Regions from separate parts of the Arthrobacter sp. FX8 genome, predicted to be linked through region 1. Evidence: riboswitches for the same ligand, from Rfam matches in the RefSeq annotation. Region 1 holds a riboswitch; the other holds the start of a gene.
The links. Region 1 has a riboswitch for glycine ahead of gcvP (aminomethyl-transferring glycine dehydrogenase). Riboswitches for the same ligand answer to the same signal wherever they lie in the genome.
Positions count from the first base shown of each region.

Region 2: linked by a shared signal. The riboswitch ahead of gcvP (aminomethyl-transferring glycine dehydrogenase) and the one ahead of gcvP (aminomethyl-transferring glycine dehydrogenase) in region 1 are both predicted to bind glycine.

Region 1 is NZ_CP113505.1:138,383-146,064, forward strand. Features, by position in the region: gene OUO20_RS00595 (APC family permease) at 1-1,396, opposite strand, end outside; gene OUO20_RS00600 (Dps family protein) at 1,618-2,097, shown strand; partial or broken gene OUO20_RS00605 (MFS transporter) at 2,179-3,737, opposite strand; gene OUO20_RS00610 (TetR/AcrR family transcriptional regulator) at 3,823-4,359, shown strand; glycine riboswitch at 4,453-4,550, shown strand; glycine riboswitch at 4,577-4,684, shown strand; gene gcvP (aminomethyl-transferring glycine dehydrogenase) at 4,738-7,596, shown strand; partial or broken gene gcvT (glycine cleavage system aminomethyltransferase GcvT) at 7,608-7,682, shown strand, end outside.
Region 2 is NZ_CP113505.1:4,285,728-4,293,409, forward strand. Features, by position in the region: gene glyA (serine hydroxymethyltransferase) at 1-956, opposite strand, end outside; gene gcvH (glycine cleavage system protein GcvH) at 953-1,336, opposite strand; gene gcvT (glycine cleavage system aminomethyltransferase GcvT) at 1,386-2,534, opposite strand; gene gcvP (aminomethyl-transferring glycine dehydrogenase) at 2,544-5,417, opposite strand; glycine riboswitch at 5,578-5,678, opposite strand; glycine riboswitch at 5,970-6,068, shown strand; glycine riboswitch at 6,069-6,164, shown strand; gene cycA (D-serine/D-alanine/glycine transporter) at 6,215-7,682, shown strand, end outside.

The DNA of each region.
Region 1 (7,682 bases):
TGCCGAACTCCGGCGCCAGGCTGTCCACGGCGGTCTGGACGAACACCACGAACAGGCCCACGCCGCCCACCACCGGGCATACCAGCCGCAGCAGGAAGTGGCGGGTGCTGTTGAACAGGCTGTGGCGGAAGTACCAGGTGCAGGCCAGCGCGGTGAGGCCGTAGTAGAAGCAGATCATCAGACCCAGGGCCAGGATGGTGTCATTCAGGACGTTTTCGCTGACCACGTGCATCACCGCGTAGAACCCGGCGGACAGGATGCCGGCGGCGATGGTGGCGTAGCCCGGCGTCGCGAACTTCCTGCTGATCCGGCTGAACGGTTCAGGCAGGGCGCCGTAGTGCGCCATGGCCAGCAGGCTTCGGGACGGCGACATGAACGTGGACTGGAGGGAGGCCGCGGAACTGGACAGCACGGCGAGGGACATCAGGATGGCGAAGGGGCCCATGATGGGGGAGGCCAGGGCCGTGAAGATGTTCTCTTGGTTGTCGGCGTTGTTCAGGCCGTTGCCGGTGTCCCCGACGCCGGCGAACATCATGGTGGCGATGCTGACCAGGAGGTAGATGGCCAGGACGATGACGGCGGTCAGGGTGCCGGCCAGTCCGGCCGTCTTCTGGCCGTTCGCTGTTTCCTCGTTGACCGTTAGGCACACATCCCAGCCCCAGTACACGAAGATCGACAGCGAGATGCCGGCGGCAATCTGGCCGAACGTCTCGATCTTCGTGACGTCGAACCAGTCCCAGCTGAACGGGATGGCCGTTTCGGACGTGGACCAGTTGGCGAAGGCCATGGCGACGAACAGGCCCAGGACCAGAAGCTGGAAGCCCACCAGGCCGTACTGCACCACCTTGGTGGTGTGCAGCCCGCGGTAGCTGACCCAAACAGCCAGCGCCACGAACACGAAGCAGGTCAGGACGTTCAACGCTTTGTTGCCGGCCAGGTCTGCCAGTTCCGGTGAGCCGGTGAGCTGGGACAGGAAGAGGTAGAAGAAGTCGACGGCGACGCCGGCCAGGTTGGACAGCACGATGATGTTGGCGGCCAGCAGGCCCCAGCCGCCCATCCAGCCGACCCAGGGGCCGAAGGCCTTGGTCACCCAGGTGAAGGTTGTGCCGCTGTCCGGGGAGTCGGCATTGAGCTCCCGGTAGGCGAGCGAGACCAGGATCATGGGGATGAACCCGATCAGGAAGATGACTGGCAACTGGAGTCCGGCTTCATTGACGGTGGGTCCGAGTGCGCTGGTGAGGGTGTAGGCGGGGGCGATGGTTGAAATGCCCAGGACGACGACGGCGAGGAGCCCGAGCTGCCCGCCCTTGAGGCCTTTGGCGCTGACGCCGTCCGCGGACGGGGCGTGGGCGTGCGGACCGGGTTTGGCCGTACTGGTGCGGATTGTCTCTGTCATGGCACCACTTTCTGGAAGGCTGTGAGACGGAGGTCACTATATGAATGGCGTTCATTTAGTATGGGGGTGCCGGACCTGTGATGCAAGACGCAATATGAATCACATTCGTTTATGACTTCCTTTCCAAATTAGTAAGCTCACTGAGAAATTGCCGAAAGCCCTGCCGCCGCTAGGTGCTCGGCTGGTAGCGTCGGCCGTATTGGACCACTTGAGGAGGACGCATGAAAGCTTCACCGACACTGACCAACAATCTGCAGGCTGTCCTGGCCGACCTGATCGAACTGCACGTCCAGGGCAAGCAGGCGCACTGGAACATCGTGGGCACCAACTTCCGCGACCTGCACCTGCAGCTTGATGAGATCGTCGACGCTGCCCGCCAGTTCGCCGACGACACAGCCGAACGAATGCGCGCCCTGCATGCACTCCCGGACGGCCGCAGCTCCACCGTTGCCGAAACCACCAGCCTGGCCCAGTTCCCTGAGGGGCTGATCAGCACTACGGATGCCATCGAGCGGATCGTTGCCGCCATGGAAGCCGCCGTGGGCACCATGCGCAAAGTCCATGACGAGGTGGACGAGGAGGATCCCACCTCCGCGGACCTCCTGCACGAGTTCATTGCCCGGCTGGAGCAGTTTGCCTGGATGGTGCAGGCTGAAAACATGAAGCCGACCGCCAAGGTCACAGCCGCCGACTCCAAGTAGCCGGCAGCCACCCGCCTGGACCCTTTGGGCGCCTGGTATCGGAATTGATCCGGTACCAGGCGCCCTTTTTGTTTCGCTTGGTCAGGCCGCTTTCGGCACCTTCCGCAGCACGACGGCGGCGAGGACTGCCGCCGTCGCCATCAGTACCAGCCCAATTGCCGCAGTGATGTGCACGCCGGAATCAAACGCTGACGCCGCAGCGTCCCGGACGGTGTCCGATAGGGAAGCGGGCAGCAGGTTTGCTGCTTCCACTGCGCCGGCAAGTGTTTCCCTCGCGCTGTGCAGGGAGGAGCCGGGCAGCATGCCGTCAAGGCCTGCGGGCAGCCGCAGGTTCTGCTGGTAGGACGCCGTCAGGATGGAGCCCAGTACCGCCGTGCCCAGCAGCGACCCCACCTCGTAGCCGGTCTCGGAGATTGCCGCGGCAGCGCCTGACTTCTCCGGCGGCGCGGACCCGAGGATGAGGTCGTTGGAGATGGTTTCGGCCGTACCCACGCCCAGTGCAAGGACCAGCAGGGCTGCCAGCAGCAGCGAGGGGCCGCCGTCGTGATTCCCGAATGCCACCATGGTGTAGCCGGTGGCACTGAACGCCAACCCCGCAGCCACCACGTATCCCGGGCGGACCTTGCGGACCAGCGGCACCACCACCAGGCCGGCCACCACCGTGGCGGCCAGTGCCGGGATCATGGCAACGCCGGCTGCGGACGGCGTCATTCCCTCGAGGAGTTGGAGGTGCTGGGCGAGGAACAGGATGAAGCCGTTGAAGGAGAACAAGGCAAGGATGTTGGCGCTGATGGCCATGCTGAACACCCTGTTCCGGAACAGGGACATGTCCAGCAGGGGTGCGCCAGCCGCTGCTGCCGCTGCACGAACACCGCCCCCATGGCCAGGCCGAAAGCGATGGCGCCCAGACCTGCCGCCCCTGGACCTTCGGTGGCAACTGCCTTGATCCCGTAGACAACGGGCACCATGACCAGCATGGAGAGCAGGATGCTGGGGATGTCCACCTTGCCGGGTGCCGGATCCTTCGATTCCGGGATGAGGGCCGGTCCAAACGCCAGCAGGGGGAGCATGAGGGGGACCGCCACCAGGAAGACGGCACCCCACCAGAAGTGCTCCACCAGCCAGCCGCCGAAGATCGGACCCAGGGCCGCGCCGCCGGAGAATCCGGCGGCCCAGATGGCGACGGCCAGCCTGCGGCGATTGGGCTCGGGGAAAATGTTGCGGATCAGCGACAAGGTGGACGGCATCAGCATGGCGCCGAAGAATCCCAGGGCGGCGCGGCCGGCGATGAGCCATTCCGGCGCGGGCGCAAAAGCCGTCGCAACGGACAGCGCGGCAAAGCCGATGCTGCCAAGGATGAGCAGCCTCCGCCGCCCAATCCGGTCGCCGAGGCTTCCCATTGATACCAGCAGCCCGGCCAGCACCAGGGGGTAGGCGTCAACGATCCACAGCAGCTGCACGCCCGTGGGTTCCAGGGCCCGGGCGATGGCCGGCAGCGCGAACGTCAGTGCGGTGTTGTCCACCGCCACCAGCAGCACGGGAAACATCAGGAGCCCCAGCGCCAGCCAGTCGCGCCACGGAGGACGCACGGAAGTGCTGCTTGCCTGCCCGGTTGCCGAACTCTCGATGGAAGTGGTCATGAGATAACTATACCGTCCGGACGGTATAGTTTAAAAATGCGATGGTTTTCCTCATTCCTGCACGGGGGAGGGCATGATGGAGGGCATGCCCCGAAAGCCTGTTGCCCGTGACGCGGTCCTTGACGCCTTCGAGTCCCTGCTGATTGAAGTGGGTGAGCGGGCGGCCACCCTCGATGCCGTGGCTCGCAAGGCCGGCGTATCCAAAGGCGGCCTCCTCTACCACTTTCCCAACAAGGAAGCCCTGATTGCCGTGTTGCTTGACCGCCTGGAGGGCCTGGCGAGCGAGGATGCCGATGCCATGGCGTCGGCAGCTGAAGGCGCCGCGGCCTACTTCATCCGTTCCTCGGTCTGGGCGGATACCCCTTTGGACCGTGCCATCGTGGCCGCCACCCGGCTTGCAGAGGTGGCCCACGAGGAGACGCGGCGCCGCTTCGCGGCCATCCAGCAGCGCTGGCTGGACGAAATTGCTGCGGATGTGGGACCTGGGCTGGCCAAGGCAGTCCTCTATATGGGGGACGGCCTGTACTTCAACGCCATGCTGTCCGTGGCCCCTGCGCCGGCTGGGGGAGCGGCCGCTGACGTGGAGGAACTCCTGGCCGCGCTGGAACGGCTCCGCAGGTAGCTCCGTCATTTGCCGGGAGGGGTTGCCGCGTAGGACAATAGAAAGTTGTGAGGGCTGTCACCGGCCTTCATGATCCAACAAATGAATAGCCTTTGATCTGCGGCGGGAGAGTTCTGCCGGAAGTACAGGCAGGCGCCGTAGGAGCAAATCCTCCCCAGGAATCTCGCAGGCCCCCGTACCGCCGCGGCGAGGCACCTCTGGAAAGCAGCAGGCAGTCTTATTCTCTTTTGGAGAGGTAGGGACTGTTGTGCTCACCGACGGTGCAAGCGGGTCCTGCCCAGGCAGGGAACGCGGAAACTCTCAGGTCCAATACAGAGCGGGGAGGAACCCGAATAGCTGTGGCGTACCCTTCGCCGCCTGAGTAAATGGAGTTCCTTCGTGTCGGTTACCCCAGCCTCCACCACTTTCGTAGACCGCCATATCGGCGCGCGCCGCCAGGCCGACGTCGACACCATGCTCAAAGCCGTAGGCTACGACTCGGTCGATTCCCTTGTGGACACCGCGGTTCCCAAGGTCATCCGCCAGGACACCGCCCTTCGCCTGCAGGACGCCCTCAGTGAGGTTGAAGTCCTCACGGAACTGCGGAAGCTTGCCGCCAAGAACAAGACGGCGGTGCAGCTGATCGGCCAGGGCTACTACGACACCGTGACTCCACCGGTGATCCGCCGCAACATCCTGGAATCCCCGGCCTGGTACACCGCCTACACGCCCTACCAGCCGGAGATTTCCCAGGGCCGGCTTGAGGCGCTGCTGAACTTCCAGACCATGGTGCAGGACCTTGTGGGCCTGCCCATCGCCAACGCTTCGCTGCTGGATGAAGCAACGGCCGTGGCCGAGGCCGTGCTGCTGATGCGCCGCGCCAACAAGACCAAGCCCGCGGCAGACGGCAAGACCGTCCTGGACATCGACGTGCTGCCGCAGACCATCGCCATCGTGCTGGGGCGTGCGGAGGCGCTCGGCTTCGAGGTGGAGGTCGCCGACCTGTCCAAGGGCCTGCCCGAGGGCGACATCAACGGGATCGTGCTGCAGCAGCCCGGCGCTTCCGGCCGCGTGTGGGACCAGTCCGCGGTGATCTCTGCAGCGAAGGACCGGGGCGCGCTGGTCACCGTGGCTGCGGACCTGCTGGCCCTGACACTGATCACACCTCCGGGCGAGCAGGGCGCGGACATTGCCGTCGGCTCAGCCCAGCGTTTTGGCGTGCCGCTGTTCTTCGGCGGCCCCCATGCCGCCTACATGGCTGTCCGCAAAGGCCTGGAGCGTTCCTTGCCTGGCCGCCTGGTTGGGGTGTCAAAGGACGACGCCGGCACGCCTGCCTACCGGTTGGCCCTGCAGACCCGCGAGCAGCACATCCGCCGCGAGAAGGCCACGTCCAACATCTGCACCGCCCAGGCGCTGCTGGCCATCGTTGCGTCCATGTACGCCGTTTACCACGGCCCCGACGGACTGAAGGCGATTGCCCAAACGGCGCACCGCCACGCCCGTAGCCTGGCGGCCTCGCTTGCGGCCGCCGGCGTCGAGGTGCTGCACACGAGCTTCTTCGACACCCTTACGGTCCGGGTCCCCGGACGGGCTGCTGGCATCATCGCCGACGCCGAGGCGCGGGGCATCAACCTGCGCAGCGTCGACGCCGACACCGTAGGCATCGCCCTCGATGAAACCACGACGGCGGCCATCGTCGCCCAGGTTGCCGACGTCTTTGGCGCCACGGTTGCCGAGGTCCAGGGCGAGGGCCAGGGCTTTGGGCTGGAGGCCGCCGGCGAGCGTTCCTCCGACTACCTGCAGCACCCGGTCTTCAACACGCACCGGTCTGAAACCCAGCTGCTGCGTTACATCCGCAAGCTCTCGGACCGCGACCTGGCGCTGGACCGCACCATGATCCCGCTGGGTTCATGCACGATGAAGCTGAACGCCACGGCCGAGATGGAAGCCATTTCCTGGCCGGAGTTCGCCTCGATCCACCCGTTCGCCCCGGACTCCCAGACCGAAGGCTGGCGCGAACTCATCGCCGGCCTGGAAGCGGACCTGACCACGATCACCGGGTATGACCAGGTGTCCATCCAGCCCAACGCGGGCTCGCAGGGCGAACTCGCCGGGTTGCTCGCGATCCGCGGCTACCACCATTCCCGGGGCGAGCAGCAGCGCAACGTGTGCCTGATCCCGGCCTCGGCGCACGGCACCAACGCCGCCTCCGCCGTGCTCGCGGGCATGAAGGTGGTCGTCGTGGCCACGGCTGCCGACGGCACCATCGACCACGACGACCTGACGGCCAAGATCGAGGCCAACAAGGACGTCCTGTCCTGCATCATGATCACCTACCCCTCCACCCACGGTGTCTACGATGGGGATGTCCGCGAAGTCTGTGACGCTGTGCACGCCGCGGGCGGCCAGGTCTACATCGACGGCGCCAACCTCAACGCCCTGGTAGGGCTGGCCCAGCCGGGCCAGTTCGGCGGGGACGTGTCCCACCTGAACCTGCACAAGACCTTCTGCATCCCGCACGGCGGCGGGGGACCCGGCGTCGGGCCCGTTGCCGCCAAGGCGCACCTGGCACCGTTCATGCCGGGCGACGCGAACAAGGCGGCGCACGAAGCCGGGCACGGTGTGGCGATCTCGGCGTCCCGGTTCGGTTCGGCCGGCGTGCTGCCGATTTCCTGGGCCTACGTGAAGCTGATGGGCGGTGAGGGCCTGACCGAGGCCACCAAGTCCGCGCTGCTGGCGGCCAACTACGTCGCGTCCCGCCTGAACGAATACTTCCCGGTCCTCTACACCGGTGAAGGCGGGCTGGTGGCGCACGAGTGCATCCTGGACCTGCGCGAACTCACGGCGAAGACGGGAGTCACGGCCGAGGACGTGGCCAAGCGGCTGATCGACTTCGGTTTCCACGCCCCCACCCTGTCCTTCCCGGTGGCGGGCACGCTGATGGTGGAGCCCACCGAGTCCGAGGACCTGGCGGAGATCGACCGCTTCATCGAGGCCATGATCAGCATCCGCAAGGAAATCGACCAGGTGGCCAATGGCGACTTTGCCGTGGCGGACTCACCGCTGCGCCGCGCACCGCACACGGCGGCCGCCGTCGTCAGCTCTGACTGGGACCGCGCCTACCCCCGCGAGCAGGCGGCCTTCCCTGCCCACCACAAGCAGGACAAGTACTTCCCGCCCGTGGGCAGGATCGACGGCGCCGCAGGTGACCGGAACCTGATCTGCTCCTGCCCGCCGCTGGAAGACTTCGAAAACTAAGGACCGGCGCCATGACCGAGAAATACACCGCGCTTTACGACGAGCACAAGAAGCTTGGAGCTTCCTTCACGGACTTCGGCGGGTGG
Region 2 (7,682 bases), 400 kb from region 1:
TCCGGCTGGACCAGGCGTTCCGCCAGGAGGCGGGCACCGGCAAGGACTCGCTCCTGCCGCTCGCGGAACTCTTCGGACGCTGCGATCTTGAACGCCACGGCCTTGCCGGCGATCACGTGTTCCAGCGGGCCACCCTGCTGACCGGGAAACACAGCCGAGTTGATCTTCTTGGCGATGTCGGCGTCGTTGGTCAGGATGATGCCGCCGCGCGGACCGGCCAGGGTCTTGTGCGTGGTGGACGTGGTGACGTGGGCGTGCGGCACCGGCGACGGGTGCAGCCCGGCCGCCACCAGTCCGGCGAAGTGCGCCATATCCACCATCAGGTAGGCCCCCACGGAGTCGGCGATCCGGCGGAATTCTGCGAAGTCCAGCTGGCGGGCGTAAGCGGACCAGCCGGCCACGATCAGCGGAGGCTTGTGCTCCTGGGCCAGCCGTTCCACCTCTGCCATGTCGATGGTGTGGGTGTCCTCGCGGACCTGGTACGGGACCACGTTGTAGAGCCTGCCGGAGAAGTTGATCCGCATGCCGTGGGTCAGGTGGCCGCCGTGCGCCAGGTTGAGGCCCATGATGGTGTCGCCGGGCTTGATCAGGGCGTGCATGACGGAGGCGTTGGCCTGTGCACCGGAGTGTGGTTGGACGTTGGCGAACCCGGCGCCGAAGAGGTCCTTGACCCGGTCGATGGCGAGTTGCTCGATGACGTCCACGTGCTCGCAGCCGCCGTAGTAGCGCTTGCCGGGGTAGCCTTCGGCGTACTTGTTGGTCAGGACCGAGCCCTGGGCCTGCATGACCGCAGCGGCCGTGTGGTTCTCGGACGCGATCATCTCCAGGCCGTCGCGCTGGCGGCCAAGCTCGTCGTCAATCTTCGCGGCAACCTCAGGGTCCAGGACGGACAGGTCGGCGTTCAGGCTTGGGGAGGCCACCTGCTCGAAGGCGCCCACTTCTGCCGGGGCGCTCACAGCTCGCCGCCGTTTGCTGCTGCGTATTCCTCTGCCGACATGAGCGGGCCTTCCTCGGTAACGGCCACCTTGAAGAGCCAGCCCGCACCGTAGGGATCGCTGTTGATCAGGGCGGGGTCCGTGACCACGCCGTCGTTGATCTCGGTGACCTCACCGGTCACGGGGGCGTAGAGGTCGGAGACGGATTTGGTGGATTCCACCTCGCCGCAGGTCTCGCCGGCCGTCACGGTGGAGCCGACCTCGGGGAGGTCCACGTACACGATGTCGCCCAGGGCGTCGGCAGCAACGGCGGAAATCCCGATCCCCGCTGGGCCGGATCCGTCAACAGCAACCCACTCGTGCTCGGCGGAGTACTTCAGTTCAGAAACAACTTTGCTCATTGTCTACTTTCCTTCTCTTCAAAACCTGTGGTGGTTGGGCGAAATCGATTTACTTCTGGCGCTTGTAAAAGGGGAGGGGGACGACTTCGAAGCGCTCGGGCTTGCCGCGGAGGTCGATGTCCAGGACGGTCCCGACTTCAGCAAATTCGACGTCGACGTAGGCCATGGCGATGGGGTATCCCAGGGTGGGGGAGGGCTGGCCGGAGGTTACTTCGCCCACCAGGGTGCCGTCCTTGAGGACGGGGTAATGGGCGCGGGCAGCGCGGCGTCCGGCACCCTTGAGGCCCACCAGCTTCTGCCCGATGCTTGAACCGACTCCTGCGCCCTTGACGGCGGCCAGGGCGTCCTTGCCTACGAAGCCGCTCTCCTTCGCCAGCGACACCACGGGGCCCAGGCCGGCCGCGTAGGCGTTGACGTGGCGGGAGAGTTCGTTGCCGTAGAGCGGCATCCCGGCTTCGAGGCGGAGCGAGTCGCGTGCGGCCAGTCCGGCTGGAACCAGGCCGGAGCCTTCGCCGGCCTGGAGCAGGGCCTCCCACAGTGCGGGGGCGTCCAGGTTGGGAACGTAGATCTCGAAGCCGTCCTCGCCGGTGTAGCCGGTCCGGGCCACGAGCAGGTCCTGGACCGTACCGTTGACGGCGATGCCCACCTCGACGGCGGCGTAGTACTTGAGCCCGGTGAGCAGTGCGTGCTGTTCGGCCGGGACCAGCGTCAGGAGGATCGCTTCGGAATTCGGTCCCTGGACGGCGATCAGCGAGGTGTCGGCGGAGGCGTCCTCCACAGTGACGTCGAAGGTGGCGGCGCGTTCCAGCAGTTCCTTGGCCACCACTGCGGCGTTGCCCGCGTTGGGCACCACCAGGTACCTGTCCACGCCCTCTTCGGGGGATGGCCGGCGGTAGGTGATGAGGTCGTCGATGATGCCGCCATCGGCGTTGCAGATCAGCGAGTACTTTGCCTTGCCCACGGCCACCGCGGACAGTTTGCCGGCAAGGGCGTAGTCCAGGAACGCGGCGGCGTCGGGGCCGGTCACCCAGACCTCGCCCATGTGGGAGAGGTCGAACAGGCCGGCCGCCCTGCGCACGGCATGGTGTTCCGCGAGTTCAGACTCGTACTTGAGCGGCATCTGCCACCCGCCGAAGTCCGTGAACGAGGCCCCGGCCTTCTTGTGCTGCTCGAAAAGAGCGGTGTAGTTCTCAGTCATTGGAAGTCCTCAGTTCTCAAATTCGGCTGTGCTGTCCTCGAACGCTTCGAGGGGCGGGCAGGAGCAGACCAGGTTCCGGTCGCCGGCGGCGCCGTCGATCCGGCCGACGGGCGGGAAATACTTGTCCTGGCGGAGCGAGGCAACGGGGAATGCGGCCTGCTCCCGCGGGTAGGCGCGGTCCCAGCCAGAGCTGACGACGGCGGCCGCCGTGTGGGGTGCGTTGCGCACCGGGGATGCCTCCAGGGTGATGTCGCCGCTGGCCACCTGCTGGATCTCGCCATGAATGGTGATCATGGCCTCGATGAAGCGGTCGATCTCGGCCAGGTCCTCGGACTCGGTGGGCTCCACCATCAGCGTGCCCGCGACAGGGAACGAAAGGGTGGGGGCGTGGAAACCGAAGTCGATCAGCCGCTTGGCCACGTCCTCGGCCGTGACTCCCGTCTTCGCCGTGAGTTCGCGCAGGTCCAGGATGCACTCGTGCGCCACCAGCCCGCCTTCACCGGTGTAGAGGACCGGGAAGTATTCGTTCAGGCGGGACGCGACGTAGTTGGCCGCCAGCAGCGCGGACTTGGTGGCCTCGGTCAGGCCCTCACCGCCCATCAGCTTCACGTAGGCCCAGGAAATCGGCAGCACGCCGGCCGAACCGAACCGGGACGCCGAGATCGCCACACCGTGCCCGGCTTCGTGCGCCGCCTTGTTCGCATCGCCCGGCATGAACGGTGCCAGGTGCGCCTTGGCGGCAACGGGCCCGACGCCGGGTCCCCCGCCGCCGTGCGGGATGCAGAAGGTCTTGTGCAGGTTCAGGTGGGACACGTCCCCGCCGAACTGGCCCGGCTGGGCCAGCCCTACAAGTGCGTTGAGGTTGGCGCCGTCAACGTAGACCTGGCCGCCCGCAGCATGCACAGCGTCACAGACTTCGCGGACATCGGAGTCGTACACGCCGTGCGTGGACGGGTACGTGATCATGATGGCCGAGAGGACGTCCTTGTTGGCCTCGATCTTGGCCGTCAGGTCGTCGTGGTCGATGGTGCCGTCGGCAGCCGTGGCCACCACCACCACCTTCATGCCCGCGAGCACGGCGGAGGCGGCGTTGGTGCCGTGCGCCGAGGCCGGGATCAGGCAGACGTTGCGCTGCTGCTCGCCCCGGGAATGGTGGTAGCCGCGGATCGCGAGCAGCCCGGCGAGTTCGCCCTGCGAGCCCGCGTTGGGCTGGATGGACACCTGGTCATACCCGGTGATCTCGGCGAGGTCCGCTTCCAGGCCGGCGATGAGTTCGCGCCAGCCTTCGGTCTGGGAGTCCGGGGCGAACGGGTGGATCGAGGCGAACTCCGGCCAGGAAATGGCTTCCATCTCGGCCGTGGCGTTCAGCTTCATGGTGCATGAACCCAGCGGGATCATGGTGCGGTCCAGCGCCAGGTCGCGGTCCGAGAGCTTGCGGATGTAACGCAGCAGCTGGGTTTCAGACCGGTGCGTGTTGAAGACCGGGTGCTGCAGGTAGGCCGAGGTGCGCACAATGGTGTCGGGCAGTTCGAATCCCTGGGCGTCACCCACCGGACCGGCGCCAAAGGCGACGGCGACGGCGGAAAGTGTTGCCGCCGTCGTCGTCTCATCAACGGAGACGCCCACCGTGTCCGGATCGATGAAGCGCAGGTTGATGCCGCGGGCTTCAGCGGCGGTGATCACCTTGGCGGCCTTGCCCGGAACGCGGACGGTGAGGGTGTCGAAGAAGGAGTCCGTGACCAGTTCGCGGCCCAGTGACGTGAGTGCTGTTGCCAGGACCCTGGCCTTGTCGTGGACGGTCTCTGCGATTGCCTTCAGGCCGTCGGGGCCGTGGTAAACGGCGTAGAAGGAGGACACGATGGCCAGCAGCGCCTGGGCGGTGCAGATGTTGGACGTGGCCTTCTCGCGGCGGATGTGCTGCTCGCGGGTCTGCAGGGCCAACCGGTAGGCAGGCGTGCCGGCGTTGTCCTTGGAGACGCCCACGATCCTGCCCGGGAGGGTACGTTCCATTCCCTTTTGGACGGCCATGTAGGCGGCGTGCGGCCCCCCAAAGAACAGCGGCACGCCAAAACGCTGGGTGGAGCCGACGGCAATGTCCGCGCCCTGCTCGCCCGGAGGTGTGATCAGTGTCAGGGCCAGCAGGTCCGCAGCCACGGTGACCAGCGCGCCCCGGTCCTTGGCAGCGGCGATCACGGCGGACTGGTCCCACACGCGGCCGGAGACCCCGGGCTGCTGCAGCACGACGCCGTTGATGTCGCCGTCGGGCAGGCCCTTGGACAGGTCGGCGACCTCCACCTCGAAGCCGAGCGCCTCCGCCCGCCCCAGCACGATGGCGATGGTCTGGGGGAGGCAGTCGGCGTCGAGCACCGTCTTGCCGTCCTTCGCTGCCTTGGACTTGTTGGCGCGGCGCATCAGCAGCACGGCCTCGGCCACCGCCGTTGCCTCGTCCAGCAAGGAAGCGTTGGCTACCGGGAGCGCCGTCAGGTCCTGCACCATGGTCTGGAAGTTCAGCAGCGCCTCAAGCCGGCCCTGGGAAATCTCCGGCTGGTAGGGCGTGTAGGCGGTGTACCAGGCCGGGGATTCCAGGATGTTGCGGCGGATCACCGGCGGAGTCACGGTGTCGTAGTAGCCCTGGCCGATCATCTGGACTGCCGTCTTGTTCTTGGCGGCAAGCTTCCGCAGTTCCGTGAGGACTTCAACCTCGCTGAGGGCGTCGGTCAGCTTGAGCGCAGTTTCCTGGCGGATGGGCGCGGGGACGGCCACGTCAACCAGGCCATCCAGGCTGTCGTAGCCGATGGCCTTGAGCATGGTGTCGATGTCGGCCTGGCGGCGCGCGCCGATATGGCGGTCAACAAACGATGTTGGATGCGAATGAATCGTCATGAGGAACTCCAGATCTGGCCGGCCGAAGGTGGCACGGCGTGGGATGGGTTCCTCCCCGCTCTGTATTGGACCTGAGAGATTCCGCGTTGCCTGCTGTTGGCAGGGGACCGCTTGCACCGTCGGTGAACCAGGCAGAAGCCTGATTGCTTTCCAGAGTCGCCTCGCCGTGACGGTACGGGGGCCTGAGAGATTCCTGGGGAGGATTTGCTCCTACGGCGCCTGACCGGTGTTTCGCCGGGAGGACTCTCCCGTCACAGCTCGAAAGGCTTATTCAAATGTGGGTGATTCGGCTCACAAGGTACCGGGATAGACCCGTCCGTGGCAAATCGGGCGGCTTCCGTGCGGGGCTCGAGGGGCACGTGACGCCGTTCTTCCCCGCTTGTGTCGGGAGGGGTTTGACATTCGATCGTGACGGACACCACACTGAACCCCGGGATTGGCGCCGCCGGTGGCTGGCTCAGCGTATCCGGAGCAGCCCACCAGTCGGCGCCTGTCCCATTGCATGACCGGCCGTGGCCCAAAAAGCCTGCGGCTTCCAACTGAATACGCCTTCGACCTGCGGCGGGAGAGCCCTGCCGGGTACATCCAGCAGGCGCCGTAGGAGCAAACCCTCCCCAGGAAACTCTCAGGCCCACGTACCGCCGCGGACAGGCAACTCTGGAAAGCAGCCGGGCATGACCCTGGCTCACCGGCGGTGCAAGCGGCTTTTGCTGCGGAAACTCTCAGGTCCACTACAGAGCGGGGAGGAACCAAATCTTTTGCGGCACCCAAAAGCCGCTTTATCGATGGAGTTCCTCATGGCGATTCATCCCCCCACGTCCAACGGCGAACCAGCCCGCACCCCGGGCGCTGCCACGGCAGCCCGCAGCGAGCCTCCCCACCTGGAGCGGCAGCTCACCAACCGGCATATCCAGCTCATCGCCATCGGCGGCGCGATCGGCACAGGCCTGTTCATGGGTTCCGGCAAGACCATCTCCGCGGCCGGCCCATCCGTGATCTTCGTATACATGATCATCGGCTTCATGCTTTTCTTCGTCATGCGGGCCATGGGTGAACTGCTGCTCAGCAACCTGAACTACAAGTCCTTCAGTGATTTCGCCGCCGATCTCCTGGGGCCGTGGGCCGGATTCTTCACCGGCTGGACGTACTGGTTCTGCTGGGTGATCACCGGAATCGCCGACGTCATCGCCATCGCAGGGTACTCAAAGGAACTTTGGCCGGCGCTGCCACTTTGGATCCCGGGCCTGGCCACGGTGGGCATCCTGCTCCTGCTGAACCTCGCCACCGTCAAGGCGTTCGGCGAGACCGAGTTCTGGTTCGCCCTCATCAAGATCGTCGCCATCGCAGCCCTGATCATCGTGGGACTCTTCATGATCTTCACCGGTTTCCAGAGCGACGCGGGCACCGCAAGCTTCACCAACCTGTGGAGCCATGGCGGGTTCTTCCCCAATGAGTTCATGGGCTTCGTGGCCGGATTCCAGATCGCAGTCTTCGCCTTCGTAGGCATCGAACTGGTGGGAACCACCGCCGCCGAGGCCAAGAACCCCGAGCGCACGCTGCCCAAGGCCATCAACGCCATCCCCGTCCGCGTGCTGCTCTTCTATGTCGGTGCGCTGGTCATCCTGATGGCGGTCACCCCGTGGACCCAGTTCGCCGCCGGCCACAGCCCCTTTATCGGGATGTTCTCCCTGGCCGGCCTCGGCGCCGCGGCCACGGTGGTGAACCTGGTGGTCCTGACTTCGGCGATGTCCTCCGCGAACTCCGGCATCTACTCCACGTCCCGCATGGTCTTCGGCCTGGCCCAGGAAGGCGACGCCCCCGGTATCTTCAGCCGGCTCTCCACGAGGAAGGTGCCCAGCAACGCGCTGTTCCTGTCCTGCGTCCTGCTGCTGTCCGGCGTCGTACTCATGTATGCCGGCCAGGATGTTGGCATGGCCTTTGAAATGGTGACCACCGTGTCTGCGGTCTGCTTCGTCTTCGTCTGGTCGATCATCCTCGCCAGCTACATCTCCTTCCGGCGCCGCCGGCCGCACCTGCATGCGGCGTCGAAGTTCAAGATGCCCGGTGGCATTCCCGCCGTGTGGGTGGTGTACGCATTCTTCGCCTTCGTCCTTTGGGCCCTGACCACCCAGCCCGACACTCTCGTTGCACTGCTGGTAACCCCCATCTGGTTCGTCATCCTGGGCGTGGCTTGGGCCATCCTGCGGCGCCGTCCCGCCCACCTGGCCCGCTTCGAGGTCTTCCGTGCCGAGCTTCAGGCAGACC